One region of the Gottfriedia sp. S16(2024) genome, then DNA from elsewhere that is predicted to be linked to it. Evidence: riboswitches for the same ligand, from Rfam matches in the RefSeq annotation. Region 1 holds a riboswitch; each other region holds the start of a gene.
What was found. Region 1 has a riboswitch for cobalamin ahead of metE (5-methyltetrahydropteroyltriglutamate--homocysteine S-methyltransferase). Riboswitches for the same ligand answer to the same signal wherever they lie in the genome.

Region 1 (10,560 bases):
GGATTCACAGGTTTATTCACTAGTATCTTCCAAGCGTCTGGTGAAGGGCTTGCTACAGGGATCATGTCAATTACACAAGGTGTGCTTTTCATTCCAGTTGTCATCATCTTACATCATTTTTATGGATTAAATGGCATAATTTGGTCTTTAACACTTACTGAGGGGATTACATTCGTTATGGGGGCTATTTTAATGATTCCTTACTTAAGAAAACTTAAGAAAATGCCAGATAACAGCCTAGCTCATTAAAATCACTAAAATTGTGAATACCATCCCATAGACTGGAAATAAAGCATAAGTACATTAAAATACTTATGCTTTCAGACTGTTGTCAAACGCTCGCTTTCTTCGTTGCTTCGCCTGTTGAGCGTGCTCATTACCGTCTAGGGTAACTCCGCTCCTCACCAGACTTCGCGCCTCGAAAGACAAGCGCTTGCAATCAGTCTGAAACACAAGTTTTTTGTACTCCGTATTGGCGTATTATCATTCCATGAAAAAAGCTTTTCGCTCAGTTGTAATCCATTTCTCTAAATTGTCTTGGCTACGTCGAACAAGTCTATTCACTAGTACATCGTGCCATATATAATCTTCTAATAAGTAAATATGAACTGGATCATTTGTATAAAAAGCAACACTACGCTCCTCAATTGATGGTCCATAAATCATCTCTTTAGAATCAATCGACAAAATAAACCAATGATCTGTAGACTTGGTCTCTGTAAATGGCGTAATGCGATGACTTTCTAGATTCCCAATAGGATTTTCGACGTGTAGCGTAATTCCTTGAATAGTTGCTTTTTCAGTCGCATGGACCAGTTCTTTTTTCAAAACCTCATACATTTCGTCCCACATGGAAATTACAATCCGTTTTTCTGCTTTTTTTATTAGCGTCTCACAATAGTTAATAATCGTTTTATAATCTTTTAAAGTAATTACCCGGTTGTCCACTTTTTCACCAAATGATTCTAAATCTTTTAAAGAGTCACTTACTACAGAATAAGTTGATTGCCACTCCGATTGGGCCTTCTGTAAAAAGATATCAACGGGCAGAGGTGAATACCGAGCCACGTCATTTATTTCCTCTTTCAAGACAATTCCCTTTTCAACAAGATTACCTAGCACATCATAAATACGTGCTCTTGGTATACCTGAGTCCTTGCTAACTTGGTAGGCTGTAACAGGACCTTGTTTAACGAGTGATACATAAGATTTAGCTTCATATTCGTTAAAACCTAATTTTTTGAACTGTTGCACTAGATCTTCCATTTTTTTGCACTCCTATTTTTGTTTATGTAATAAATTTACAATAACTATTTACAGATAGCAATTTGTTAGTTACTATTTCAGTAGTGACTACATAGGAAGGTTGATAGAAATGCATCTAGACTCATCTTTATTAATTATTTTAATTTGTTTTGGATTTTTAGCTTCATTTATTGATTCTGTTGTTGGGGGAGGTGGGTTGATTACACTACCTGCATTATTATTCACGGGGCTTAATCCTGCCGCGGCAGTAGCTACCAATAAATTAGCAGCGACAATTGGCTCTCTAACAAGTACATTAATGTTTTATCGTTCAGGTAAAATCGAATTAAAATCAGTTCTTAAATTTTTTCCACTCTCATTTATTGGCTCATTATTGGGTGCATACACTGTACATTTGCTAAACCCTGAAATGCTTAAGCCATTGATGTTAATTATGCTCGGAGCAGTAGCAATTTTTACTATTTTCAAGAAAGAATGGGGAAGTAATTCAACACAAAAAAAATTATCCATTTATCAATTCATTATTTTTTTAGTTACGATCTTTGCAATTGGCTTCTATGATGGGTTCATTGGACCTGGAACTGGATCATTTTTAATTTTTGCTTTTTTGATGATTGGGTTTGATTTTTTAAAGTCTGCAGGCAATGCAAAATTTTTAAACTTTAGTAGCAATATTGCTGGATTGTTAATGTTTATGTTTTTAGGTCAAGTAAACTACACCTATGGAATAATAATGGGAATTGCACAAATTGCTGGTGCGATTTGTGGGTCGAAATTTGCAATAAAAAAAGGAAGTGGTTATGTACGTGCGCTATTTATAGCAGTGACCTGTTTATTATTAGTGAAGAATATTTATGATTATATTCAATAACTAGTAAAATACAGTTCTTCCTACAAGGACACAGTGAAAGTGGTACTTGAAATAACCATTGATAACTTAAAAATGTAGGAAATAGAACAGGATTCAAAAAAACACTCCAGCTTTTCGACTGGGGTGCTTGCAGAATGTTGAAATATAAAATGGACAGACGTAATTTAAGGGAATCTTCTTATAATATTATTCATTTTTTGATGATCTAATAATGATTTTAATATGTTTGAGCAGGTTTATAATATCAACAAACTCTAGTTATTGTTTACTCTTGAAAAGTGAAAAATATTTAAGAACTAATTTTTAGAAAAATAAATTCAAATGATTATTATTATAAGTTATGTTTGAAAATTATTGATCTACAATCTGTTACGCTAATCTAAGTAAAGGATATTAAATTAGGTTTTTAGTGTAATCATTTTTTTTGAGAAAAAGTTGATTGGAGCGGAGGGGTGCTCGACTCCTTTGGGATATGCGGGAAGGTGAAGACCCCGCAGGCGCGCCGAGGAGGCTAAAGAATCTCGCCCCATGGAAAGCGAGCACCCCGTAGTGGAAATCAACCTCACTAAACTCCTTTACGAAAATTTGGGAATTAATTGTCAAGGTAATTTTTTCCACATTATGAAAGCACCCCAGTTTATCGACTGGGGTGCTTTTTTGTGACGAAATCCAAACTTAACTGTCCTATAAGCAACAAATCTATAGAGAATCCATTGAATTAGGTTTATAGATTTGAAAAAATTGTGACAAAATATAATCATACACAGAAAGAATAACTTATTATAATATAATTTTATTGAATTTGATGAAAATGTGAGGTAAGATTGTTTGGTCTGAAAATTAGTCCAATTGGGAACTTTATACAAATTAATAATCGGAGTTGTTGTTTATGTCACCAAGAGTACCTAATACTTTTATAATCATTTTAGGTTTTATGTTATTTGCACTGTTTTTTGGAGCAGGAAATCTAATTTTTCCACCCATACTTGGACAGTTAGCCGGAAAAAACTTATGGATAGCCAATGCAGGTTTTTTAGTTACTGGAGTTGGATTACCATTGTTAGGCGTTACAGCTTTTGTTTTTTCAGGTGAAAAAAATTTGCAATCTTTAGCTAGACGGGTACATCCGTTGTTTGGTATTGTATTTACTACGGTTCTCTATCTAGCAATTGGTCCTTTTTTTGCTATCCCTAGATCAGGGAATGTATCGTTTGAAATTGGCGTTAAACCTTTTTTATCAAATGATGCAAATCCTGGTGCATTAATCATATTTACAATCTTATTTTTCACAGTTACATGCTTGTTATCACTTAATCCTACAAAGATTATTGATGTAGTAGGAAAATTTCTAACTCCTATTAAATTAACGTTTATCGGATTGCTTGTTGTTATCGCTATTGTTCATCCAATTGGAAAATTTCAAGAGCCATTTAAAGGATATACAACAAATGTGTTTTTTAAAGGTTTCCAAGAAGGCTATTTAACAATGGATGCTCTTGTAGCTTTTGTTTTTGGAATTATTATTGTAAACGCAATTAAAGGAAAAGGAGTTACGACTAAAAAACAGCTTATGATCGTTTGTGGAAAGTCAACAGCAATAGCTGCTTCACTTTTAGCAATAATCTATACTGCTCTTACTTATATGGGCGCTTCAAGTGTTGAGAAACTTGGTCGATTAGATAATGGTGCTGAAGTTTTAGCGAAAGTTTCAGACTATTATTTTGGTTCCTATGGAGCAATATTATTAGGTTTAATGATTACAGTGGCATGTTTGACTACTAGTGTTGGACTGATCACTGCTTGTTCTACTTTTTTTCATGAAATGTTTCCAGCCATTTCTTACAAAAAAATTGCGATCATTCTGACTGTGTTTAGTACTCTTATAGCAAATATAGGTTTAACACAGCTAATTAAAGTTTCAATTCCTGTATTAATGACACTATATCCTATCGCTATATCCTTAATTTTCTTAACATTCTTACACTATACATTCCAAGGTAGGTCAGAAGTGTATCAAGGCAGTTTGATCTTAACTTTTATTGTGAGTCTATTTGATGGGTTAAACTCAGCTGGAATACAAATTGAAGTAATTCATCATTTTTTCACTAAGTACCTCCCTTTGTATAGTTTAGGTTTAGGTTGGATTGTGCCAGCTATTGTTGGTGGTTTTATTGGTTATTTTATTAGTATTTTACGCAAGAAAAATAAGAAAAATATTCCAAGTTCAATTCGAAAGATCAGTTAATTATAGGAAAATAAAGAAGCTTTTTAACTGTAAAAATTCTTAATAAGTTAGTAATGGTTTTAGGGGAGAAGTTTTTAAGATTGATTCAAAAAGTGACACTTGTTTCATCAGGAAGGGGAGGAAATAGAATGGCACAAAAGGAATTGAAAAAAGGATTGAAAGCGCGCCATATTCAGATGATTGCATTAGGCGGTACAATCGGTGTAGGATTATTTATGGGTTCAACGAGTACAATTCATTGGACAGGCCCATCAGTAATGCTTGCTTATGCAATTTCGGGGATTTTTATCTTCTTCATTATGCGTGCAATGGGGGAAATGCTTTACCTAGAGCCAAGTACAGGTTCATTTGCGACATTTGGCCATAAATATATCCACCCTTTAGCTGGGTATATGACTGCATGGAGTAACTGGTTCCAGTGGGTTATTGTTGGAATGTCAGAAATTATTGCAGTTGGGGCATATATGAAGTATTGGTTTCCAGACCTACCTGCTTGGATACCAGGAATTATTGCAATTGTGATTCTTGGTGCAGCAAATTTAATTTCCGTTAAATCATTTGGTGAATTTGAATTTTGGTTTGCAATGATTAAAGTCGTTACAATTTTATTGATGATTGTTGCAGGGTTTGGTCTAATTTTCTTCGGTTTAGGAAACGGAGGAAATGCGATTGGAATATCTAACCTTTGGAAAAATGGCGGCTTCTTTACAGGTGGTTGGTCAGGTTTCTTCTTTGCACTTTCACTAGTTGTTGGAGCTTATCAAGGCGTTGAATTAATTGGTATTACAGCTGGAGAAGCAGAAAATCCGAAAAAGACATTAAAAGAAGCGATTCAAAGTCTTATTTGGCGTATTTTAATCTTCTATATTGGTGCTATTTTTGTAATAGTAACGGTTTTCCCTTGGGACCAACTAAATTCGATTGGTAGCCCGTTTGTTGTAACTTTTGCAAAAGTTGGTATTACAGCAGCTGCTGGAATTATTAACTTTGTAGTAATCACTGCTGCAATGTCTGGTTGTAACAGTGGTATTTATAGCGCAGGACGCATGCTATATACATTAGGTGTAAATGGACAAGCTCCAAAATATTTTACAAAAGTCTCAAATAACGGAGTGCCTTTATTCGGTACGATTGGTGTACTAATTGGTTTAGTAATCGGCGTTATTTTAAATTTTATTGCACCAAAAAACTTATTCGTGTATGTATACAGTGCAAGCGTACTTCCTGGGATGATCCCGTGGTTTGTCATTCTAATTAGTCATATTCGTTTCAGAAAAGTAAAGGGAGATGAAATTAAGAATCATCCTTTTAAAATGCCTTTTGCACCATTTACTAACTACTTAACATTAGCTTATTTAGTTTTGGTCCTAATCGGTATGTGGTTTAATGATGACACGCGTATATCACTTATTGTGGGAATTATTTTCTTGGCAATCCTTGTCATTTGTTTTTATGCTTTCGGTATCGGAAAACGTGTACCATTAGATGCTCAAACAGATGAAAAGGTAGCTAACTGATCAATCACTTAGTTTGATAATAAGAGGTACTATAGTTATACAATAAAAAAATAAATTTTTTTAACAATCAATGCGTTCGTATTATAAAATCAACCAGTAATTAAGATGGATGAGATTATCATGCGAGTGCATTTTTTTATTGTCTGTATAATGAATCAGCAGTATCTATTTAACCTAAAATAAAAATTTTTTTAAAATTTATACGGAAAATAAAAAATAAATATTTTGACTATTTTTGCATTTTATGACAAAATGATGAAAACTAAATAGTAGGGAATAGGTGTAAATGAAGATCATAGTTTGAAATCATTTACTTAAAAGGGAAGTTTGGTTTAATTCCAACACGGTCCCGCCACTGTAATAGAGGAGTAAATAAGAAGATGCCACTTATTAATTTAGGGAAGGCTTTTATTTACAAAGATTCTTAAGTCAGGAGACCTGCCTATTCTAACGACGCTGTTTGACCTACGAGAGATAGGGAGGTGCCTTATGGAAAGAAAGCTTAAGTTAACGTATTCTAATTATTTATGTTTTCCAACTTAAAGGCATTTTTGTCTCTTATGAGATAAAAATGCTTTTTTATTTTAGATAAAAGGAGAGGGAAAAAATGGTAAAAATAAGTAATTTAGGATATCCGAGAATTGGTGAAAATCGTGAATGGAAAAAAACGTTAGAGAGCTTTTGGCAAAAGAAAATTAATGAAGAAGAATTTGAAAAAGAAATGAAATCATTGAGAATAAGCTCAATAAAGAAACAGCACGATTTAGGTGTGGAGCTAGTCCCTGTAAATGATTTTACGTTTTATGATCATGTGTTAGATATTGCTACTATGTTTGGTTGGATTCCTAGTCGATTTGGTGAAATAAATGAAAAACCTAGTCTAGAGACATATTTTGCATTAGCAAGGGGTAGTAAAAACATTGTAGCTTGTGAAATGACGAAGTGGTTTAATACAAATTATCACTATATCGTACCTGAATATCAAAAGGACAAGCAATCTAGATTACTATACAATAAGCCGTTAGAAGCATACAAAGAGGCATTACTTGAGCTTGGTATAAAAACGAAACCTGTCATTCTAGGAATCTATACATTTGTACAGTTAGCAAAAGGTTACCAAGAAGAAGAAAAACGAAACATAATTAATAATCTAGTAAGCCTATATATTCAAATGCTTAAAGAGCTTGAGAATGAAGGTGTTGAGTGGGTACAAATTGATGAACCATGTTTTGTGTTAGAAGAATCAAGCGAAGATATTCGGTTTATGAAAGAAGTTTATGCTCAAATCGCAAAAGCTGTCCCTTCATTATCAATAATGCTACAAACTTACTTTGAAGCAGTTGAACAATATGAAGAACTAATTTCATTCCCTGTAGATGGCATTGGACTTGATTTTGTACACGGTAAAGATGGAAATTTACAGTCAATACTCGAGCACGGATTTCCAAATGACAAAGTACTAGGTGTAGGAATAGTTAATGGGCGTAATATTTGGAGAAATGATTTAAATGATTGCATTAAGTTTTTGAATTCTCTCAAAGAAGAAATAAGTCCCAAAGATTGGTGGATTCAACCATCTTGTAGTTTGCTTCACGTACCAGTTACAAAAACTGAAGAGAATTTATTAAATGAAACATTATTTGATGCATTAGCGTTTGCCGATGAAAAATTGGAAGAGTTAGTTATATTAAAAAGTTTATTAATTAACAAAGCGAGCATGTTTGATAATGAAGTTAAATATGCAAGTAATTGTTTAGAAAATTTAAAACAACTTAGTGAAAAAAATCAATCAACTCGTAATGAATTAGAATCCATTAATGAAGAAGATTTTAGAAGACCAGTACCATTTCATTTAAGATATCCTTTACAAAATAAAGTAATGAATTTACCGATTTTACCAACGACTACTATTGGAAGTTTTCCTCAAACGAAGGAAATTAAACAAGTAAGACAGCAATGGCGAAAAGGAAATATCGATGAATCGGAATATATGAATCAAATTAAATTGAAAATTAATGAGTGGATTGAAATTCAAGAAAATATTGATATGGATGTATTAGTACATGGCGAGTATGAGCGTACGGATATGGTTGAATATTTTGGTGAGAAACTAGAGGGATTTGCCTTCACGAAAAAAGCATGGGTTCAATCTTATGGATCGCGCTGTGTAAAACCGCCAATTATTTTTAGTAAAGTCGAATTTACAAAGCCAATTACTGTAAATGAAACTGAGTATGCACAAAGTATAACAACTAAACCAGTCAAAGGGATGTTAACAGGTCCTGTTACAATATTAAATTGGTCGTTTGTTCGTGAGGATCGTACAAGAGAGGAAATAGCAAATGAAATTGCGTTAGCTTTACGTAAAGAAGTAAAAGCACTAGAAGCTGCTGGTATTTCAATTATTCAAGTTGATGAACCTGCAATTCGAGAAGGTTTACCTTTGAAGCAAAAAGATTGGAATCAATATTTAAATTGGGTAACGAGAGCATTTCGTTTAGCTACTTCAAGCGTCCGAAATGAAACGCAAATACATACACATATGTGTTATAGCAATTTTAGCGATATTATGAACACAATTATTGAATTAGATGCAGATGTTATTTCAATTGAACATGCAAGAAGTCATCAAGAATTTTCTACTTATTTATCTGAGTCTCCTTATCCATTTGGAATTGGTTTAGGCGTGTATGATATTCATAGTCCAAGGGTACCATCGGTTGAGGAAATGGAAGAGAATATTTTAAGTTCTTTAAAAGTGTGTGATGCAAATAGATTTTGGGTTAATCCAGACTGTGGTTTAAAGACACGAAATGAATCTGAGGTAATAGATGCCTTATCAAATATGGTAAAATCTGCAAAAAAAGTTCGAGAAAAATATTATTCAATTATTTAATGATAGGGTGAAATCGATGAGTGGTAGATACGTAAAAGAATCTAGAGTATTTGATAGTAGTAGAATATTTCCATCTGACTTAAATAACCATGGTACATTATTCGGAGGAAAAATGCTTGCCGCAATGGACTTAATTGCCTCCATTTCAGCTACAAAGCATTCGAGAATGGAATGTGTAACCGCATCGATGGATTCAGTAGAGTTCCTATGTCCAGTTCGAGAAAGTGACTGCATATATTATGAATCGTTCGTGATCTTAACAGGCTCAAGCTCAATGGAAGTATTTGTTCGAGCTACTGCCGAAGATCTACTTTCAGGTGAAAAAAGAGTTGCTGCAACATGTTTTGTTACATTTGTTGCACTTAAAGATGGTAAACCACATAAAGTAGTAGAGGCAATACCAGAAACTGATGAAGAAATTAAATTACAGCAATTAGCATTTAAACGTTTAGAAAGTCGCCAATTAAGAAAAAAATTAAGTAAGGAATTGGCATTAATTTGGAAAGAATAAAAAGAAAGCATTGAAAACATACTAAAAGTAAGCTAAGATTAAATTAATATTTTTAAGGAGGCATCAAATTTAGACACTATGTACAATATCCGATAACTTTTTAAGCTAACGAATTTTATAGCAAAAAAGTACTCTGCCTGAAATCAGAGAAATTGGATAACTATGTCTATTTATGAGCCTATACTAATATTAAATTAATCCATTGTTTTTAATACATGGTTTATTTATTATTATATTTCATTTGAAATATCATCTAACGTATATATTTATATATATACACGGCTTATTAAATCACATCCAATTTACACACAGGCAGATACTGCTTGTGTGTTTTTTATTTTCTCTCGTTAAAGATTGTATTTTTGCGCAGAGTGATATTTTAAAATCGGATGGAGTGAAGTATATGTTTATTATAAAAACATCGAATATAGAAATAGAGTTAAATGGAAAAACAATTTTTAAAAATGGAAACTTAGACATAAAAGATGGTGAAAGGGTAGCATTAATTGGTGAAAATGGAGTTGGAAAATCCACATTTATTAATGCCATTTTAGGTAATATTCCATTGAAAAAAGGAATGCTACAAATTCACTATTCAAAAGATGAAATTGGATGGCTTTTAACCGATGAAGAGAATCTAGAAAACTTTTCAGCAAGGGAAGTGATCGAGTCATTTGATCAAGAGCGATATTTCATCAAAAAGAATTTAGAAAAGTATATGCTTGATCTGTCTAATGAACAGAATCTAGCTAAATATAACGAGAGTTTAAGTAAATATTTAGAATTAGATGGTTATGATTGGGAAACGAAAATAGATCAAGTTTTGAAGAAATTTCAATTACCACAAGAGTTATGGAATATCCCATTCAGTCATTTAAGTGGTGGACAAAAAACAAAAGTTAAATTAGCCAAGATAATGATGAAGCAACCAAAGCTATTAATTTTAGATGAACCAACAAATCATTTAGACACTGAGTCAATCCAATGGTTAACGGAATGGTTACAAAATTTTAAAGGTAGTGTACTTTTTATTTCTCATGAACGACAATTCATTGATGATGTTGCGACAGTTACTGTTGAATTAACGGAAAATGGTACTTTTAAGTATAATGGTGGTTATTCAACATATAAAATACAAAAAGAACATGAGCAAAAAACGCAGCAAGCACAATATAATAAACAAGAAGCGGAAAAGAAAAAGCTCATTGAAACAATTAATCAATATAAACAATGGTTTACAAGCTCGCATAATGC
Region 2 (10,560 bases), 560 kb from region 1:
ATCACTTTCGCTACTTTTATAAAAATGACACAATCATTGTCTTGAATGACTTTTTTCATGGTTTCATAGTCATCCCGTGCTGGAACAATCGCAACATGCTCATCCCCATCTGCCAATGGAATTCCCAGCCTAGAAGCCGCCCCATTGATGGACGAAATCCCCGGAACAACTTCAATCGGAACTTGCGGATACTTCTGCTGCATCAAACGCATCATATGAATAAACGTGCTGTATAAAAGAGGGTCCCCTTCAGTTACAAAAGCAACATCCTTTCCCTCCTGCAGCTTGGCCCATACATTTTCCACGGTTTCCGTCCATTTTCTTTCTAATGTGGCTGGATCCTTTGTCATTGGAAAGACAAGGCCCAGCATTTCTTTTTCGTTCGACTGAAAATAGACATCAATGATTCGATGGGCATAACTTTTGCTGCCCTTTTGTTTTTTCGGATAGGCAATCACTGGTGATTCCTTTAATTTACGAAACGCCTTAACGGTAATAAGCTCTGGATCTCCTGGGCCAACCCCAAGGCCGTATAATGTACCTAACATGTTTACTCCCCTTCCTTGCGCCAAGCTTCGATTATGTAAATCGGATTTAATGCATCAAATCTTGTTAAATTTAAAATGGGCTTACTTCTGGATATTTGAGCAAGAGTAATGTTCGTCTCATATCCTCGCTCTTTAAACACAAGCATCGCTTCTGATAGATTTTCAATTGTGACGGCATTTAAGACAATGCGTCCACACGCTTTCAAGCGGCTACAGCAAATATCCAAAATGTCCTCCATCCCACCTGCCGTCCCGCCAATAAATACCGCATCCGGATCCGCGAAGGTTTCTAGTCCCTCTGGTGCTTTCCCATGGACGAGTGTTGCATCCACACGAAACTTTACTAAATTTTGCTTACAGTTTTCTAAGTCGCCCTCGTTCTTTTCGATGGCAAACAATTGTCCTTCCCTGGCGATTTTCGCAGCCTCAATCGCAACAGAACCTGTGCATGTCCCAATATCCCAAACCGTGCTATCTTCTTTTAACCTTAGGCCACTAATGCTTAGTGTGCGAATTTCCTTTTTTGTAATTAAGCCCTTATCTGGTTTACGCTGTAAAAATTCCGAATCGTCAATGCCTATCGGCCAATGTGGGCTTTCCCCTTTTTTCTTAAGAATTACTACATTGAGCGGTGAAAACTCTTCATCCTTCATTTCAGAAAGGGTAAACCAGCGGCATCGTTCCTTGTCACTGCCTAGGTTCTCGCCCACAAACGCCTCATATTCAGTCATGCCAAAGGAAAGTAAATATTGAGCGATTTTATTTGGGGAATTTTCTGTGTCGGTTAAGATTGCGACTGTTTTTTTTCCATCCACCCGCTGTGCCAACCCTTTTATACTCCTGCCGTGAACACTAGTAAAATAAGCATCCTGCCATCTTTCTTTCATTCTGGCAAAAGCAAGCTGGATTGAACTTATATATGGATAAATATCCAAATCGATTTTAGAAGATAAATAGCTTCCAATTCCATAGAATAACGGGTCTCCTGAAGCTAGAATGACTACCTTTCTAGTCTCCGACTGCAACCGTTCCACTAGAGAATAAAGCCCGCCTTCAATCGCCATTTTTTCGCCGGCGAATTCAGAAAAAAAAGCAAGCTGTCTTTTTCCTCCTATTAAGAGTTCACTTTCATTAATCCACTTTTCGTACATTGGGAGTAGGCTGACTTTCCCTTCGTCCCCAATGCCGATCATTTTAATTGATGGCACTCTTTCGCACCGCCTTTCCTAACAATTGCCCCTTCATGGTATATAGGGTCGTATCTATGTCGATCCCACCATCGACTTCTTTTAACGCAGCGACGCAGCAATAGTCGCTAAGCATTTCGAAAAAGGATAGGTGGCCCTGTGCTGTCATCAAATCACCAACCTGTGATGCCGTATTGGCAGTTCGAATTTCCTCGACCAGTGTAGCATCAGCACCGGTACGGCTTGCCACCTCAGCTAAAAAATCAAAATCTATAGGGGCACTTTTTGAGTGAACCATCATGATCCCCATTGCCACTTTTGAGAATTTCCCCATCATGCCGACCATCGAAACTCTCTTTACCTCTTGCTTCTTGCATTGTTTAAGAGTAAACCCGACAAAGTCACCCATTTCGATAAAAGCTTCTTCAGACAGCTCAGGAAATTGCTTCATGGCATTTTTCTCGCTCCGCCCGCCTGTTGTAATGACAACGTGCTCGCAGCCACTTGCTCGGGCAACACTAATTGCCTGGATGATACTAGCTTTATAAGCGGCTGTGGAAAAAGGAACGACAATCCCGCGGGTTCCGAGAATAGAAATCCCGCCAATGATCCCTAAGCGTCCATTGAGTGTTTTTTTGGCGATCTCTTCACCGGCTGGTACGGAAATGACGATTTTAATGCCTCTTGTAATCCCGAATTCTTTTAATACCCCTTCTGCTGTCTCGCAGATCATCCTGCGGGGAACGGGGTTAATCGCGGCCTCGCCGACAGGAACGGGCAAGCCGTCCTTTGTAACGCGGCCAACACCAATTCCCCCATCAAGCACAATGCCTGGTTCATCGAGCCATGACACAGTAGAAACAATCAAGGCCCCATGGGTGGCATCTGGGTCATCCCCCGCGTCTTTTATCGTACTGGCTGTAGCCGTTTGTTCCGTTACTTCACAGTTTTCTACCTGAAAGGTTGCAAACCGCTTAACGGGCAAGTATATCGTTGATTCTGTTTGCTGTTCACCGGTAATTAATGCCGTCAGCGCTGCTTTGGTGGTTGCTGTTGCGCAGGCCCCAGTCGTATATCCTTCCCGCAGCTTACCTTTTGGTACTTCCTGCATGGGTTATCCGAGTTCAGCCATAATGGAAATGGCATTTAATGCGGCAACGGTCACGGTACTGCCACCTTTACGGCCAATATTGGTGATGAATGGGATATCGAGCTTAGCTAGTTCTTCCTTTGACTCAGCCGCAGAAACAAACCCAACAGGCAATCCAATGACAAGACCAGGTTTTGCTTCTCCTTCTTTAATTAGGCGGATAAGTTCGAGTAAGGCGGTTGGGGCATTCCCAATGGCAAAAATACCGCCATCTGCTTCTTTGATCGCCTTTCGCATCGAAATAATCGCCCTTGTTGTATTCAGCCGTTTGGCTTCCTGGATGACATCTGGGTCGGAAATATAGACTTTGATTTCTCCACCGAATTTTTGAATTCGCGCTTTATTTGCCCCACTTTGAATCATTTGAACATCTGCAACTACCATTTTTCCGCTCCGAATAGCCCGAATACCGGACTGAATAGCGTCAGGATGGAAGAGGACGCTTTGCCCGAGTTCAAAATCAGCGGATGCATGGATGATACGCTGGACAATTGGATACTGTTCCTCGGTAAAAGGATGCTCACCAATTTCTTCATTAATCATTTCAAAACTTCTACCTTCAATCTGTTCCGGCTGGACGGTTAAGGGTTTAAATTCGGTACGAAAATCCATTTATCTCACTCCTGTATTAAAATGATTGTTCTGTTGTAACCTTGGTGTGGAACCAATCTTTTTATGTAATTCTGCGATGACATCGATAAAATTAGTATAGACGGTGCCATAATTCAGTTTCGGGCGGCCAATAAGGATAACCTCAATCCCCAGTTCCTTGGCTGCTTCCACCTTTTCATCGACCGATCCGACTTTCCCACTCTCTTTAGTGACCATTAAGTTCACGCCATATTGCTTATATAGGGCTTTGTCGAACTCTTTTGAAAATGGGCCCTGGATCGCAATAATATTTTTCTGCGGCAGTCCTAGTTGCTCACATTTTTCCATATTATCCATACGAGGCAGCATCCTGGCGATCAAGCGAATGTCCGGGTTACCTAATAGTTTTTCTGTGAAAATTTGAAGCGTCTTGCTGCCTGTCGTCAGCATTACCACGCCTTTATTGGCCAATGCAAGCTCGGCAGCTTCCTCGTAGCTTTCGACGACTTTCATTTTGTCATATTGGAATTTTTGTGACTCCCGTTCATACCGAACATAGGGGATTCCCGCCGTTTCGGCCGCCTTGATTGCGTTTTTGGAAGCTTCTTCAGCAAACGGATGACTGGCATCGACAACCGCTAGAATCCCTTTTGTGTCAATCAACCTCACCATGTCTGTATCCGTTAATCTTCCTACTTGAACACGTATCCCTGACTCCCTTAATTCAACTGCTGCATTTTCTGTGACTACTGAGGCAAGGAAATCGAAGCCTTCCTTTTTTATTTCTAAAGCAAGGGCTCTTGCATCACTTGTTCCGGCTAACACGAAGATCATCCTCTATCTCCAGCCTTTTGCACCGCATGTTCGTGATCATGGTGATGGTCATGATGGTGATGGTCATGGCCGTGATGATGATCGTGGTCATGATCATGGTGGTGGTGATGATCGATATGTTCCATCACATTAAGACGATATTGGCAAGTATCGCAGTTCATCTTCACCTCATCACGGAGAGCTTCTTCCACCCGATCTATTAAAATCCTCTGTAATTTTGGATGATAACCAAAATAGTCAGCCAACCGAATTTCGACAGCGGGATATTGATTTTGAATAGGTACCATCATATCTTCTAAGCGTTTAATCAGGATGCCAGTGAATAGAAAGTAAGGCAGGATTACTACTTTTTTTGCTCCAAGTTTAATACAGCGCTCAATCCCTTCGTTCACTAAGGGATTGGTCACCCCCATAAAAGCAGGTTCGACGATTTTATAGTTTGTTTTTTCCCATAGTAATCTAGCAATTTTATATAAATCACTATTCGCATCGGGATCACTTCCGCCACGTCCTAACAAAAGGACAGCCGTATCGTCTTCGATGGTTTCTACATTCTCGCCAATTTCCATTAATCTAGTTTTTAGAATTTCAAATGTTTCCTCATGAACACCAATTGGCCGACCATAAGTAAATTGAACAAGCGGATATTTATTCTTTGCCTCATCAATAGCTGCTGGAATATGAATTTTGGAGTGTCCTGCCTGTAAGAGCATGATCGGAATCACGACAATATGGTCGGCCCCTTTCTCTACACATAGATCGATGCCCTGATTCACTGTTGGTCGTTCAAATTCTAAAAAACACGTCTCGACCAGAAAAGAACCTTCCCAAGTCTTACTCATCTCACGGATGAACTCACGAACCTGCTGATTTCCCTCTTGATCTTTACTTCCATGCCCCACAAATAAAATTGCTCTCAAAATATTTCCTCCCCTTTGTTTTTTAAATGCCTTACCTTCCAATTACCGCTAGTCTTCTCTCCTTTATTCCCCGCAAACAGCCGCTTCGATTTTAAGGTTTGGTGTGATATCCTGATACACAAAACCTTGAACCTCTTTGACCCGTTTAAAAAATTTATAGAAACGTTCATTTGGATAGGCCTTTTGTTGGTACTCTTGAACAATCCCCTCTATGATTCCCACAATTTTGTCCGGTGCAATTCCTTCAGCTACGATTTGGCCAGTATGAGCGGTTCTTCCTGCTGTCTTGGCTCCTAAAAACAAATCAAACGCTCCTTTACGGTAGACAATGCCAATATCTTCTTTTACGGCTCCATAACAGGCCATGCCGCAGCCATTCACACCAAGCTTCAGTTCTTTTGGGAGTTCTATGCCACCAAGCCTTTCTTGTAGCTCATCGGCATAAGGAATGGAATCCTTCTTTTCTCCGTCACAAAAATCACATGCTTTTACGGTTAATACGTCGCCAACAGGAGCAATTAAAAAGTTGGCTGTAGTTAGTTTTTTAATAATCTCATCAGGCTTAGAGGTTAAAATTTGCAGCTTCATAAAATGGTCTTGTGTGTATTCCATGACTCCTTCTTCTCCGACAATTTCGGAAAGAATAACCATCTGATGCGCGGTAAATTTTTTATTGACGACACCAGGGCTGACCGCTACCTCAAAAATAGATTGAAAGTCTTGCTTCACAATTAAATCTTGGTTTCGTCCATAGGTCTCACCAAGGTTCATTTGCAAGGCTTCCTCAGCCAACTCTCTTGGCGACTCTTTCACTGAGGTTGGGGTGACTGATTTCTTGTTTATCGGCATTACATCTTCCATTTGCTCCAGTGCCCATGGTTCGGCTTCCTTTTGCAGTCGCTGATGCGGTTTCAAAGGCTGAATTGCCTGATTTAATGTATACTTCCGCTGATAACCACGCGGAGTGATCATTAATTCATCGTAGAAAAATGTTGAAGAGTTGCCTATTAAAACGGTGGTTAACATGCCAATTTCATGATCTAACATCTCTTGTAAATTGGTTAAGACGATCTTTTGACTATCACGGAAGGCGCTCTTTACCAATCCTACAGGGGTGTCTGGCGAGCGATATTTTAATAGAATTTTTTGTGCTTCCATGATCTGCCGTGTTCTTCTCCCGCTTTTTGGATTGTATAGGGCAATGACAAAATCAGCTTGAGCTGCCGCTTCGATTCGTTTCTCGATCAAACTCCAAGGTGTTAAATGGTCACTTAAGCTAATCGTACAGGCATCATGCATGACCGGCGCGCCTAATAAAGCAGCACAGGAGTTGATGGCAGAAATGCCAGGAACCACCTCTACTTTTACCCCTGAGTCTTTTTTCCAGCCTTTTTCAATTAGCACTTCGTAAACAAGTCCTGCCATTCCATATACACCGGCATCACCGCTCGAAATGACAGCTACCGTGTAACCGAGCTCAGCTTGTTTCACAGCCTCTTGGGCACGGCTCACTTCTTCTGTCATTCCTGTGCTGATGATTTGCTTTCCAGCTATTAATCCCTTGATTAAATCAACGTAGGTTTTGTATCCGATGATGATATCACTTTCTTGGATGGCTTCCTTTGCCCGTCCGGTAATATGTTTTTCATCACCAGGGCCAAAACCAATTACCAATAATTTGCCTTTCACACTATTACGCCACCTTTCACAATTTCAAACTAGAATCCAGCTACTATCCGCTGTTAAATCTTTTCTTTAACCGCTTTTTGTATTCCTTCGATGCATTCCGACCCTTCTGGATGTATGAATCCAGCTTCGGAATATTGATAGATCGAATGCTCCTGAAGGCAATGACCTTCCGCCAGATGACGCTTTACAATCGTAGTTCCCACTTCTGGGGTTACGTTTTTATACCAAGTCCCTGAAGGATAGACGATGGCAACGGGTGCATCCTTACATCTCCCATTGCATCTCGTTCTTGTAGTATGTATGATTGAATCTAAGCTTAAATTGGTGATTTCATTCCGTATTGCTTGTGTCGCTTCCTCCCCACCCTTTCTCATACAGCTGCTGCCGTTACAAATGAAAACATGGTGTTTCGTTCCTTGTAAATTCCAAGTAGTCATGTCACACACTCCCTTTCGTTTTTTCATAAAAAAAGCACCCCTATGAACATAGGGGTGCAGAATATATACACACAAAAAATAGCGATGTAAGTTCAGCACTTCTACCTATGTTCCCGTAGGTTGATTGAAGCTATTAGGTAAAGGCAGGTCTCCTGACTTAGGTTCATCATTCTATTGCGTCTTCCCAAATTCCTTCAGTGACATCTGCAATGAACTCCCCTTACAGTGGCGGGTACCGTGACGGATTTAAACCGTACTTCCCTATTAAGCACAATTTTCATTGTGCACCAATCCTAATCTATTCAATTTTTAAAAAGACTTGTTTCTTCTAGAGGCATAAAAAAATGATTTAGAATCATTAAAACGAAAAAATCCGTTCAACATAAGTTGAACGGATAAAACGCCAGCACAAAGAAAGTTAATAAATAATCCTTTTTGTCCAAACGTTTCATCTTCTCAACCCCCGAAGAACTCGAAACTTTAAAAGCTAAGACAGGTCTCCTGACTTGTGTATCTTCCTACTTTAGACCCTTCCCGTAACGTCCATATAAACGTTTCAGTGGTTTGTCTATTTCGTCCACACTTACAGTTGCGGGGACAGTTCTGGTAATGCTCCAGATTCCCTATTAAGCCCTAAGGCATCTTAACTAATTGTTAACAAATTAATATTTAATTTATTATATATTAATATACTAGTCTATCAGATTTAATATTTCAAGAGTTTTTAGACTTCTTTTAAGAAAACGCTAACCGCCAATAACTTCATCCTGTTTAAGTAATTGAATTAATATAGAAATAGCAGAAATTAAATATCGACATTTCTTTTTTTAAAACTTATTGTTATTTAAGGACAAGTAAAAAGAGAACTCTTCGTGTGGTTTTCTTGTAAATTTGTGCGTGAAATTGTCCGCACTTTTTTTATTTTTTATTTAATTCTATAAAAATTAAAATAAAAAAACCTTGTAATTACAAGGTTTTTTAATTATATTTTCTCGACTACTACAGCCGTTCCATAAGCAACAATTTCATTGTTACTCTATTACATCTTATCAACCCGTTACATTTTCACATCACAAAACCTATCTAATCCGTCCCGAGTACTGGCCCCACCTACGCCAAATACGATGATGGCCACACATGCCATCCAACCTACTATTCAGTATATCAGAAAACGCTTACATTTTCAATATTTAGAATTTTCGTTTAAAATATTTTATAACTCATGTATAACTGACTTTCCTTTTTCCTTCATACATCATCAAATACTTGATAATTTTTGTGTGATACAACTGTTCTGTTTCCTTCAAACAGCAATTCCGTTTTATTATCGATTATATTTACAATAACTGTATTTTCATTGACCTTTTCAACAATCCCTTTAATTCCATTCTTAAAAAAGACATGTTCCCCTAATTCAGCTATATTTTTTGCCTTGAATTTCATCTTCTTCTCCCCAATCATCATCATTATTTTTCTTAGTTTCACTTCATTGCTATATTTTGATTTTTCTTATTCACAATTGAAAACGCCTTCATCAATATGTAGATGAACATTAGTTCGTACCAAGTTAGCTAGCTTAAATGATAATACGACTAAATCCTTTTTGTAATTCTAACTTATACAAATAACCTAGTGGACATTTTTTTATTCGTTTCATACAATGATGAAAAATTAAGAAGAATGATTTTAATTACTTTTTTTTTCAAACTACTTTTTTATTATATTACCAAAACTTTAGATATAAATATAGTATTTTTTTTGAATACTGAAATTTTAGGAGCGTTTAAAGACATCGATATGGTTATTATAAAATTGACTTCAAGCGAAAGGTAAAGGAGATTAAACAAAATATTCTACGATATTTTAAGCTAATTACCATTTAAAACATTGATCAACTAATACCTGTATCTAAAATTAAATATTAATTCGTTAGAATGGGCATATAAAAGATGGAATTTTAGCTCCACCATTTTTGCTAAACGTCAGTTAGTTCATTTGTTTGACCGTATCACCAAAGTATCAACTAGTTTAGAATCATCACCTTATACAACTAATAAAAATAGTCCGTTAGTAACATTTTTTAAACCATTAAAAAAGTGTAAGAAATTTTTACATCCCTACACTTTTCTTAATTGATTAATTATTTTTGTGACACAGTTATTGTTTTTGGACTTGTCGTAACTTTAAGCCTTGTTTACTAATCACTTCTGTTGATACTGTGTTCGTAGCATTATGGTGGTATTGTAAAAGGTTTCCTTTTTTTACACATATTAAGCTTTTACTTTTGAAGAAGATTCATATAAATCTACCGCTTCATTTACTGTGAATCCTTTATGAACGATGGAATGTATCGCTTGGATCATTGCAAGTGGATGTTGAGATTGCCAAATATTTCTTCCCATATCCACACCAGCTGCACCTTGCTCCATAGCATTATACGTAATTTCTAGTGCTTCACGAATTGTATCAAATTTGGGGCCACCTGCAATAACTATTGGAACCGGGCACTTACTTGTTACCTGTTCAAAGTCGTCGCAGTAATAAGTCTTAACAATATCGGTTCCCATTTCAGCAAGAACTCTTGAAGCTAATGCTAAGAACCTGGCATCCCGTTTTTCAAGCTCTTTTCCAACTGCAGTAATTCCAAGTACAGGTATTCCGTAATCATGAGCATCAGTTACAACTTGAGCTAGATTTGTTACTGTTTGAGTTTCATAGTCAGATCCAATAAAAACCGAAACCCCTACACCAACAACATTATGGCGAATTGCTTCTTTTATTGAAGTAACAATCGTTTCATTCGCTAGATCCTTCCCTAACGTTGTAGGACCGCCCGAAACACGAAGAACCATTGGTTTTTCCGTATTTTTCGGAATACATGCTGCAAGTGTACCTCTTGTTAAATATAGTGAATCCGTGTATGGAAGTAAGTCTCTGACAGTTTCTTCAGGCTTTTCTAAACCTCTTATTGGCCCTAAGAAATAGCCATGATCTATCGCAAGCATTACAGCCCTCTTATTTGGTAAGATTTTGTTTAATCGATTTTGAAATCCCCAGCTCACTATCTATTCACTCCTTAACTTGATTTCTGGATTCTTTATATTCACAACATCTCTTTCCAAAATATGCGGAGATTTAATGAAGAGGGCTTTAAAGATTTTGTCAGTTTGATTGATAAGGTAATGTGCATCTCCTGGTCGGCAT
Region 3 (10,560 bases), 1.2 Mb from region 1:
GGTACTGAAATATGTGAGTCATGCGGTAAACCTCAAGATGAAAAAGCAACAGAAATACTTGATATGCGATATGAAGGGACTGCTAGAAGATCAATCGTTAATAATCAAACTTATATAGATAAAATATGGACGTTTTTTTCATCTGTAAAGGTAGCAGTTGTAATCATTCTAATTACGCTAGTAGCAGCAGCATTAGGTACTATTTTTCCACAAAGAGATTTATTACCACCTACTGCGAATCCTGCAACGTATTATCAAGATGAATATGGAATCTTTGGTAAAATATACGATGCAATCGGTTTGGATAATACGTTTAACTCTTGGTGGTTCATGTTACTTGTTGCATCGATTGGGATCTCACTAGTAATTTGTAGTTTAGATCGAATTTTACCACTCTATAAAGCTCTAAACAAACAAACTGTTACTAGACATCCAAACTTTTTAAAAAGACAAAAAATGTTCGGAATTAGTAGAGTTGATCATATTCCAGACGAAATAGAAAAAGCTAAAGTTAATTTGCGTAAAAGAGGTTATAAGATTCGTGAAGAAAACGGCAATATCTTAGCAGAAAAAGGTCGTTTCTCTCGTTGGGGTCCATATGTAAACCATATAGGGTTAATTATCTTCCTTATTGGGGTAATGATGAGATATGTACCTGGAATGTATATGGATAAAGCTCTTTGGGTTCAAGAAGGCGAATTAAAACCTGTCGTTGGTACAAACCAAAACTATTATATTAAATTAAATGATTTCCATATGGAAACATATGATAAAGATAAAGAGGGTAAAGTTTATAAAAAAGCGATTGAGCGCTTTGGAAATGATAAAATACCTAAAAACTATCAAGCCGATGTGACGTTGTATAAACGCGAAGGAAATTTAATTCCAGGAGAAGATCCAAAACTTAAAAAAGTAAAAGATTATAGTATTAAAGTTAATGAACCTTTAAAGTTCCAAAACTTCGCTCTATATCAAGTAGATTATCGAATTGGTGAATTTAGTGCATTCTTATTTACATTACAAAATAAACAAACAGGTGAAAAATTAGGGCCAATCACAGTAGATTTACAAAATCCTAAAGAAGTATATGACTTAAAAAATGGATATAAAGTAGAACTTAAAAATTATTTTCCAGATTTCTATTTTAACTCTGATGGTCAGCCTGATACAAAAACAAGAAAACCAAACAATCCAGCGTTTGTATTTAAAATGACTACACCAAAAACACCAAAAGGCGAAGTAGCATTTGTTGCAATTAAACAAAATATTGAACCAAATGGTGAAAACAAATATAAAATGTCATTTGCAGGGATTGAAACAAAAGATTCAACAGGTTTAACAGTACGTAAAGATTTAACTCTTTGGTTACTAGCACTTGGAGGAGCAATCTTTATGATCGGTGTAATTCAAGGTATGTATTGGTATCACCGACGCGTTTGGATACAGAATCAAGATGGGGAAGTTTGGGTTGCGGCATTTACAAATAAAAACTATTATGGTTTAAAGATGGAATTAAAGAAAGTGTTTGTAGACACAAAAATTGAATTGCCGATAGATCAACAAGCTAAAGAATAGTGTTTAACTAGGGGGAAAATATGTACGAGCTAAGTAGTAATTTTTTATTTATCGCGTTTATTTGTTATATAGTAGCTACTTTCTTTTTTGGCGGCTCGATGAAAACAAATGATAATGGTCCTAATAGATGGGGTACTATTGGTATTTCGATTACATTAATTGGATTCTTATCGCAAATTACTTATTTTATTTTAAGATGGATTGCTGCTGGACATGCACCTGTAAGTAATTTATTTGAATTTATTACATTCTTTGGAATGATGTTAATTTTTGCGTTTATCATGATTTATTTTATGTATCGCTTAAATATAATCGGATTATTCGCATTACCTTTATCAATAATCATCATTGCTTATGCATCAGTATTTCCACATGAAATCAAACCATTAGTTCCATCTTTAAAAAGCTATTGGTTACATATCCATGTAACAACAGCAGCTTTAGGGGAAGCTATTTTAGCGATTAGCTTTATTACAGGACTAATTTATTTAATTAAAAATATCGATCAAAAAGTATCAACAAAGAAAACATTTTGGCTTGAAGCAGTTTTATATTTCTTAGTAACTGTTGTTGGTTTCGTTATTATTTCTACAGCATTTAATGCATCTGGATACGAAGCAAAATATAATTGGATTAATAAAGATAAATTACAAGAAGAAATGGTCTATAATCTTCCATCAATTGTTGGTCCACATAAAGGTGAATTGACAACAAAAGATAAATTTGAAGCCCTTGCAGAAGTGCCAGCGATGGTTAATGCTAAAAAATTGAACACTGTAATTTGGTCAGTTTTTGCTGGCGCAGCATTATATGCAATCATTCGTTTAATTATCAGAAAACGAATTGGTGCATTTTTACAACCATTTGTACAAAAAGTCGATAGTGAATTATTAGACGAAATCGGATACCGTGCTGTAGCAATTGGTTTTCCAGTATTTACACTTGGTGGATTAATCTTTGCTATGATTTGGGCTCAAATTGCTTGGACAAAGTTCTGGAGCTGGGATCCAAAGGAAGATTGGGCATTAATAACATGGTTATTCTATGCAGTGTTTTTACATCTTCGTTTCAAACGAAATTGGCAAGGTGAAAAATCTGCTTGGTTAGCCGTACTGGGATTTGCAATTATTATGTTTAACTTAATTGCAGTAAACTTAATCATTGCTGGTTTACACTCATATGCGTAATTAATAATCAGCCTTGTAAAGGAATAAACCTTCCTTTACAAGGCTTTTTTTTCTAATTTTTATTTCGGTCCACATTTACTTAATTTTGGTTTCCTAGAAATCGCACTCTTGCTGCCAAGTTTTTTTTCACTATTTTATGGAAATAATAAATTCTAAGAATTATGTAAAAATGTTCACAAATTATACTAGAATATCCAATTTTTATTATGTAAAATTATGTAGAGGGGGTCGAAATTATGGATCAAAATATAAAAATATTAATAGCAGATGATGAAGATCGTATTAGACGATTATTAAAAATGTATTTGGAACGTGATGGATATAGTATTGACGAAGCTGAAAATGGTGAGGATGCTTTAAATTTAGCATTGAAGAATGAATATTCCTTAATCGTACTAGATTTGATGATGCCTAAAATTGATGGAATTGAAGTTTGTAGGGAATTACGAAAAACAAAAACAACGCCTGTGATCATGTTAACGGCAAAAGGTGAAGAAACAAACCGAGTTCAAGGTTTTGAAGTAGGTACCGATGATTATATCGTTAAGCCATTTAGTCCGCGTGAAGTAGTACTACGTGTTAAAGCTCTATTAAGACGTTCTTCACCTGTACCAGTATTTACTTCAGATAATTCTTCAGCGAAGGATATCGTTGTGTTTCCGCATCTAACGATTGATAATGATGCTCATAAGGTAATTGTTGAAGGGGAAGAGATCAGTTTAACACCAAAAGAATACGAATTACTGTTGTTTTTAGCTAAGGCACCTGACAAAGTATTTGATCGTGAAACATTATTAAAATCAGTTTGGCAATATGATTTTTTCGGAGATTTACGTACCGTAGACACACATGTAAAACGACTGCGTGAAAAACTAAGTAAAAGCTCTGAGGATGCTGCGAAAATGATTGTAACCGTTTGGGGTGTAGGTTATAAATTTGAAGTAGGTCAGGAGTAATGATCGTAAGAAGTTTAGTTGGAAAGCTTTGGCTGACAATTATCTTACTAGTCTCTCTTGTATTATCATTTTTGACCTTTGTCTTAATAGGATTTTTTGAAAAATTTTACATTGACCTTCAAGTACAAAATATGAAAGATGATGCAACGAAAATTGCACAATTAATAGATAATGGTCAACCACTCTCAAATATTGAGTATTTATCAAATAATATTGTTAGTCGATATTCAAGAGTAATCATTTCTATTGACGGTAGGGAGCCATGGTATTCAAATAATACTTATGGAATACAGGATCTACCTTTTAAAGAAATAAAAAATGATGAAATCTTAAATAAAACGTTAACTGATAATAAAGAGGTCAGTAAAAGACTTGTTTATGGTGAAAATAGTGAGAGAGAAAAATTAGTAGTGGGTGTTCCATTACATACAAACTCAAATAATGGAGCTGTATTTATATACCAAACATTACAACCTGTAAAAGTGATGATTCATCAAACGACTAATTTTGTCTTGCTTGCGGCATCAATCGGAATCGTATTAACAACATTTTTCTCATTCTTTCTTTCTTCTAAAATTACAGCTCCTCTTAGAAAAATGAAAGAAGTTGTAAGTAGTATGACTTCAGGAAATTTTAATGTGAAAGTACCGATCCATTCAAGTGATGAAATTGGAGAGCTTGCGTATTCATTTAACAAGATGAGTAAACAATTAAATTTTAATATGAATGCATTAAAACAAGAGAAAGAGAAGGTTTCTAATATTATTACAAGTATGGTAGATGGGGTAATTTCGATTGATAAAGAAGGTCAAATCGTGACATCAAATCCACCAGCTGAACGCTTTTTGAAAATGCTTAATGATGATCAGTTAGAAGATCCCTCTTCTCTTGTTTTAACAAATGAGTTATTAGATTTATTTGTATTAGTAGTCGAAAGTGAGAAAAAGCAATTTATCGAATTACATTTTGATCAAGGCAATTGGCAAGTTTTAATGTCGCCCCTTTATAATCAAACAAATATAAGAGGCGTTGTAGCGGTGATTCGAGATGTTACAGAACAAAGACGTTTAGAAAAGATGCGAAAAGATTTTATAGCGCATGTTTCTCATGAACTACGTACGCCTATTTCTTTATTACAAGGTTATAGCGAAGCGATTGTTGATGGGGTAGCAGAATCCAAAGAAGAAATGCAGGAATTGTCACAAATCATTTATGATGAGTCTCTTAGAATGGGGCGTTTAGTAAATGATCTGTTAGATTTAGCAAGAATGGAGAACGGTTTTACCGAATTAAATAGAGAGTTCGTTCCTCTAGTACAATTTGTGGATCGAATTTTACGTAAGTTTAAAGGTCTAGCAAAGGATAAAAATATTAAGCTATTTGGTGAAATCGACAATGTTTCGCATTTGAATATCTACATAGATGAGGATCGAATGGAACAGGTTTTTACAAATTTAATTGATAATGCAATAAGACATACGAATGAAAATGGAAGAATAATTGTTTCAGTAAATCAAAATGAAAGATCAACTACATTTAATTTTATTGATTCAGGTGCAGGGATTTCAAAAGAAGACTTACCATTTGTATTTGAACGTTTTTATAAGGCAGATAAAGCTCGTACAAGAGGTAGAAGTGGAACAGGTTTAGGTTTATCAATCGTTAAAAATATTGTTACAGCACATGGTGGATCCATCCAGGTTTATAGTGAAGTAGGACAGGGAACGACATTTAAAGTTAAAATACCGCATAATTTACGAATGAACGAAAAAGATGTAGAGTAATCTTGTTTCATATAAAACATATTTCCCATATGTTTAGAGAAGAAATTTCTACAAAACACACAAAAAACAAATAAAATGTTAGTAAAATCATAAACATATAAATAAAATAATTGAATTCTTACCCAATTTATCTTACGATTGAATTAATGAAATATTGATGAGTTTAGTGCAAGTATTGCTTAAAAGGGAATCTGGTATAATCCAGAACTGTCCCCGCAACTGTAATGTGGACGAAACGAATAGCCACTGTTCGAAAGAATGGGAAGGTCGGAGTAGGTTGAAACAAAGTCAGTAGACCTGCTAAATTCATCCTTGTTCAATTCTTCGGGGAGTAAGGATTTGAAGCAGCAGTTGCAAGACTTCTTGTATTTTTATGTTGTTTCAGCCCCGTTCAAAATGAATGGGGTTTTTTTTATGTATTTCAATTATTTAGGAGGATTTAAATGAAAAAGTTTTTATCAAGTTTTATCATTATGTTATTGTGTTTAGGATTATTTGGTTGTAATAATGATACGACACAAAAAAAATCGAATGTAAGTAAAACAGAACAAGCAACTTTTCCAATGACTGTTAAAGATGCAACGAACAAAGAAATTAGCTTTAAAGAGGCACCTAAAAGAATCGTATCACTTATTCCAAGTAATACTGAAATCTTATTTTCTATTGGTGATGGCAAGGATGTAGTAGGGGTAACAGATTTTGACAATTATCCAAAAGAAGTAAAATCAATTGATAAAGTTGGCGGAAATAATGCCGATATGACATATAATGTTGAAAAAATTATTTCATTGAAACCTGATTTAGTTTTAGCTCATGAATCAAGTTTAGGAATTTCTGCTGACGGTTTAGAACAGATAAAACAAGCTGGGATTAATGTTTTTGTCGTAAAAAATGCTGCAACTATTAATGATGTGTATGATACAATTCAACAAGTTGGAGAAATAACTGGAAAAACCGAGCAATCGAAAAAAGTTGTAACTGGTATGAAAACAAAATTAGATGAAATTAGCAAAAAAACAGCTAAAGCAACTACGAATCCAAAGGTATGGCTTGAAATTTCTGGTCCGCCAGAAATCTATACAGCAGGTAAAGGTACTTTCTTAGATGAAATGCTTTCGATTGTTCATGCTAAAAACGTAGCTGAAAGTGAAAAAGGTTGGGTAAAGTATAGTGAGGAATCAGCAATTAAAGCGAATCCTGATGTGATTTTAACAACTTATGGATATTATGTTCCAAATTTAGAAAAAACTGTAATGGCTAGGAAAAACTGGCAAACAGTAAACGCAATTAAAAATCACCGTGTATATGATGTTAATTCAGATACAACATCTAGACCTGGTCCAAGACTTGCAGAGGGAGTCGAAGCAATTGCAAAGGCGGTTTACCCAGAGCTTTATAAATAATACATATTTAATCTTTTTAATTCCAATTATCTTATTAATTTTTTTATTTATTTTAGGGGTTTCGATTGGGTCTACATCGATTCCCTTTTCTTCTATTATTTCTAGCTTTTCAGATGCTATATTTAAAACTGATTATGTTCCAGCTGATATTCAAACAATTGTCATGAATATACGAGTGCCAAGGGTTATGTTAGCTGGATTAGTCGGTGCGTGCCTTTCATTGGCAGGTGTTGCGTTTCAAGGAATACTTAAAAATCCTTTAGCTGATCCTTTTACATTAGGTGTTTCTTCAGGCGCCTCTGTAGGTGCAGTGTTTGTATTGTTTTTTCAAATAAGCTTACCTTTTGTTACTTATTTTACATTACCAGTAGTTAGTATCTTATTTGGATTTGGTACACTTATTTTATTATTACTCTTTGTTAGAAAACTGGATCGATCACTTAATGTAGAGACAATTATTTTAGGTGGAATTATCATAAGTTCATTTTGTTCTGCATTGTTGTCATTATTTATAACTTTTTCAAATAATGAATTACGTGCAGTAATTGGATGGTTAATGGGTAATATTGGTGGGAGAGGCATTCAGTACTCTCTAAGTTTATTACCGTTTTTAATCATTTCTTTCTTAATATTATTTAGTCAAAATAGGCAGTTAGATGCGATGACATTTGGGAGCACAAATGCAAAACATATCGGAATTGATGTGAAAAAATCTACTTATTTAATTTTGTTAACAGGAAGTATTTTATCTGGTGCAGCAGTAGCCGTTTCTGGAACAATTGGATTTGTAGGATTAGTTGTTCCGCATTATACTAGAATACTTGTAGGGCCATTACATAAAAAATTACTTCCTTTATCGATGATCAATGGAGCAATTTTTTTAATCGGGTCTGACATATTATCGAGAGTTGTTTTAGCCCCAAGAGAGTTACCAATAGGGGTAATTACTTCACTAATTGGTGCTCCAATATTTGCTTTTATATTACTATCTTTGAAAAGAAATAGGGGAAAAGTATGATCAAATGTCAAGATATCTCATATTCTTATGATGGAATTCATACTGATTTGGATGAACTGTCTTATTCTATTAATCAAGGAGAATGGCTAGGAATTATCGGTCCAAATGGGAGTGGCAAGTCAACGTTTTTAAATATTCTTTGTGGACTTTTTAAGCCGTCTAAAGGAAATGTAATGTTGGATGGAGAATTAGTTTCTAGTATGTCAAATAAACAAATAGCAAAAAAGATTGCTGTTTTATCACAACAAAATTCCTATACATATTCTTATGAGGTAAAAGAAACAGTTAAACTTGGACGTCTTGCTCATTCGTCTTCCTTTTTTCCTAGCTGGTCCACAATCGATGAAACTGCGGTCAATAATGCAATGATGATGACTGGTACTAAGAAGATGGAAAAAAGTTTCATCAATGAAATTAGTGGTGGTGAGCGTCAAAGAGTCTTTCTTGCTCAATGCTTCGCTCAGGAAACACCATATATTTTTTTAGACGAACCAAGTAACCATTTAGATTTAATGCACACAATTAAAATTTTAGACGTTTTAAAGGAATTACAAAAACAAGAGAATAAAACAATTGTAACTGTTTTTCATGACCTAAATTTAGCAAGTCTTTACTGTGATCGATTAGTAGGATTAAAGGACGGAAAAATTTATATCGAAGGAAAAACAGACTCAGTTTTAAATGAAAATTTATTAAAAGGTTTATATGACACATCTTTTCAAATTTTAGATAATCCCGAAACAAATAAGAAAGTCATTATTTATAAAAGTAATGTATTGTAAATTAAAATTGAAAAAAGGAGAGGTTTTTCATGAAAATTTATACAAAAACCGGGGATAAAGGTCAAACTAGCTTAGTAGGTAAACGAGTAGATAAAGATGATTTAAGGGTAGAATCTTACGGAACAATTGACGAAGTAAATACAATCGTTGGGTACGCAATGACATATTTAGATCAAGAGGATACGAGAGATATTTACAATGCACTTCAAAAGATCCAACATGAACTATTTGACTGTGGTGGAGATTTGGCAGTAGTAAAGGATAGCATCCCTTTTAAAACGACAGAGAAAATGGTTGAAGAGCTTGAAACATTAATCGATGAATATATGGAAGCAACTCCCCCATTACAGCGTTTTATTCTACCTGGTGGGTCAAAACCTGCTGCAATCATTCATCAAGCAAGAGCGGTAACGAGACGTGCAGAAAGAACGGTTGTAACATTAATGAAGCAAGAAAACATTCATCTTCCAGTATTTTTATATTTGAATCGATTATCTGATTATTTCTTTGCACTTGCAAGGGTAATCAACACACGTTTAAATATTAAGGATGTTGAATACGAACGAGGATCAATCGTATTTCGAACTGATAAAAAATAAATAAGAAAAGTAGCGGTTGAATAGTTAAATTTTTCTAATCAATCGCTATTTTTTTTGTATAAATAATTTTTTTCTATCATAGAATGATTGAGCGTATGTTTTAGTAAAACTACTTCTTGGCGTTTACACGATCCATTTGCTCAATACTTCTTAAGTAATATACATAAAAAAGAGTCAAGGATTTGCAATGATTTATGCGTCTCGTCTATTTTTTTTAATGAATTACCAGTTGTCAGTCTACGAGTTTTTGGGCTGATTAAACACTTTCCACAATTCTTTAGGTAGGAGGAAAATAATGCTTGATTTTCTTAGGAGATGTTTGTTGATTGTTGTTTTTGTTTTAACGATTGGTCTTTTATTTATCGGAGGGAATCGAGAGAAATTAAAGGATATAATATTAGATAAAAATTTTCATGAATTAAAAATTGTTTCAAATCCTTAGCCGTATATTTGGACTATTAGTTTAATAATTTGTGTCGAAAAGACCGACTGTTTTAAGAACTTCCATATTAAATGTAATTTACTTCTAAATTTGGTAAAGTACATTTATATGTGAAGTTCTATTTTTTGATTTTAAGGAGAAAGAAATGTCTAATATATGGGATCCAGCGATTGTAATGGAAGAGGGATTAGTAAAAGAAATAATGAAGATACAATTCCCCGAAATAAATATAAACGTAATTAAAAAAATTGGTGAAGGATTTGACAATACTGTCTTTTGTTTAAATGATGACATTTTACTAAGATTTCCGCGAAGAGAAATAGCTGTAGCCATTTTAAACGTTGAAAGAAATTTACTCCCAATTATTTACAGTCATTTTGAATTAAAGACAACGGTACCAATACTTGATGGAAAGCCATCTGAATTATTTCCTTGGCCATTTTTAGGATATAATTTTATTGCGGGAAAGCCTCCAATTTATTTAAATAGAACTGAGAGAATTTTAATGATTGAACCAATCGCTAATTTCTTGAAAAATTTGCATTCAATAAAATTCGATGAATTAAAGGGGATTAAATTACCATTTGATGAGTTAAAAAGATTAGATATAAACTTCCGTAAACCTCAGGCTAAAAAATATATACAACAGGCAATACAGAAGAAACTCATTGAAGATGAACAGAAAATTAATCATTATATTGAAAGCTTAGTTGAAATTAAAAGTGAGACACCATTAGTTCTTGTTCATGGTGATTTACATTTTAAGAATATGATTGTGAATGAACAAAACCAACTTGAAGGAATTATTGATTGG

Region 2: it holds a riboswitch for cobalamin, as region 1 does, so the genes downstream of both, AB1282_RS17640 ((2Fe-2S) ferredoxin domain-containing protein) here and metE (5-methyltetrahydropteroyltriglutamate--homocysteine S-methyltransferase) in region 1, are expected to answer to the same signal.
Region 3: it holds a riboswitch for cobalamin, as region 1 does, so the genes downstream of both, AB1282_RS21210 (ABC transporter substrate-binding protein) here and metE (5-methyltetrahydropteroyltriglutamate--homocysteine S-methyltransferase) in region 1, are expected to answer to the same signal.

What each region holds. Positions count from the first base shown of each region.
Region 1 is NZ_JBFLUO010000001.1:3,181,940-3,192,499, forward strand. Features, by position in the region: gene AB1282_RS14900 (MATE family efflux transporter) at 1-249, shown strand, start outside; gene AB1282_RS14905 (TrmB family transcriptional regulator) at 484-1,266, opposite strand; gene AB1282_RS14910 (TSUP family transporter) at 1,376-2,137, shown strand; gene brnQ (branched-chain amino acid transport system II carrier protein) at 3,027-4,382, shown strand; gene AB1282_RS14920 (amino acid permease) at 4,511-5,899, shown strand; cobalamin riboswitch at 6,161-6,359, shown strand; gene metE (5-methyltetrahydropteroyltriglutamate--homocysteine S-methyltransferase) at 6,507-8,795, shown strand; gene AB1282_RS14930 (acyl-CoA thioesterase) at 8,812-9,306, shown strand; gene abc-f (ribosomal protection-like ABC-F family protein) at 9,710-10,560, shown strand, end outside.
Region 2 is NZ_JBFLUO010000001.1:3,739,976-3,750,535, reverse strand. Features, by position in the region: gene cobI (precorrin-2 C(20)-methyltransferase) at 1-548, opposite strand, end outside; gene cbiE (precorrin-6y C5,15-methyltransferase (decarboxylating) subunit CbiE) at 551-1,741, opposite strand; gene AB1282_RS17665 (cobalt-precorrin-5B (C(1))-methyltransferase) at 1,743-2,846, opposite strand; gene AB1282_RS17660 (precorrin-8X methylmutase) at 2,850-3,497, opposite strand; gene cobK (precorrin-6A reductase) at 3,498-4,310, opposite strand; gene AB1282_RS17650 (sirohydrochlorin chelatase) at 4,307-5,230, opposite strand; gene cobJ (precorrin-3B C(17)-methyltransferase) at 5,294-6,919, opposite strand; gene AB1282_RS17640 ((2Fe-2S) ferredoxin domain-containing protein) at 6,973-7,356, opposite strand; cobalamin riboswitch at 7,482-7,663, opposite strand; cobalamin riboswitch at 7,831-8,017, opposite strand; gene AB1282_RS17635 (DUF2187 family protein) at 8,605-8,799, opposite strand; gene lsrF (3-hydroxy-5-phosphonooxypentane-2,4-dione thiolase) at 9,627-10,418, opposite strand; gene AB1282_RS17625 (cupin domain-containing protein) at 10,422-10,560, opposite strand, start outside.
Region 3 is NZ_JBFLUO010000001.1:4,431,234-4,441,793, reverse strand. Features, by position in the region: gene resB (cytochrome c biogenesis protein ResB) at 1-1,575, shown strand, start outside; gene ccsB (c-type cytochrome biogenesis protein CcsB) at 1,596-2,762, shown strand; gene AB1282_RS21220 (response regulator transcription factor) at 2,999-3,718, shown strand; gene AB1282_RS21215 (ATP-binding protein) at 3,718-5,502, shown strand; cobalamin riboswitch at 5,650-5,821, shown strand; gene AB1282_RS21210 (ABC transporter substrate-binding protein) at 5,946-6,905, shown strand; gene AB1282_RS21205 (FecCD family ABC transporter permease) at 6,871-7,923, shown strand; gene AB1282_RS21200 (ABC transporter ATP-binding protein) at 7,920-8,705, shown strand; gene AB1282_RS21195 (cob(I)yrinic acid a,c-diamide adenosyltransferase) at 8,735-9,304, shown strand; gene AB1282_RS21190 (hypothetical protein) at 9,600-9,746, shown strand; gene AB1282_RS21185 (phosphotransferase) at 9,892-10,560, shown strand, end outside.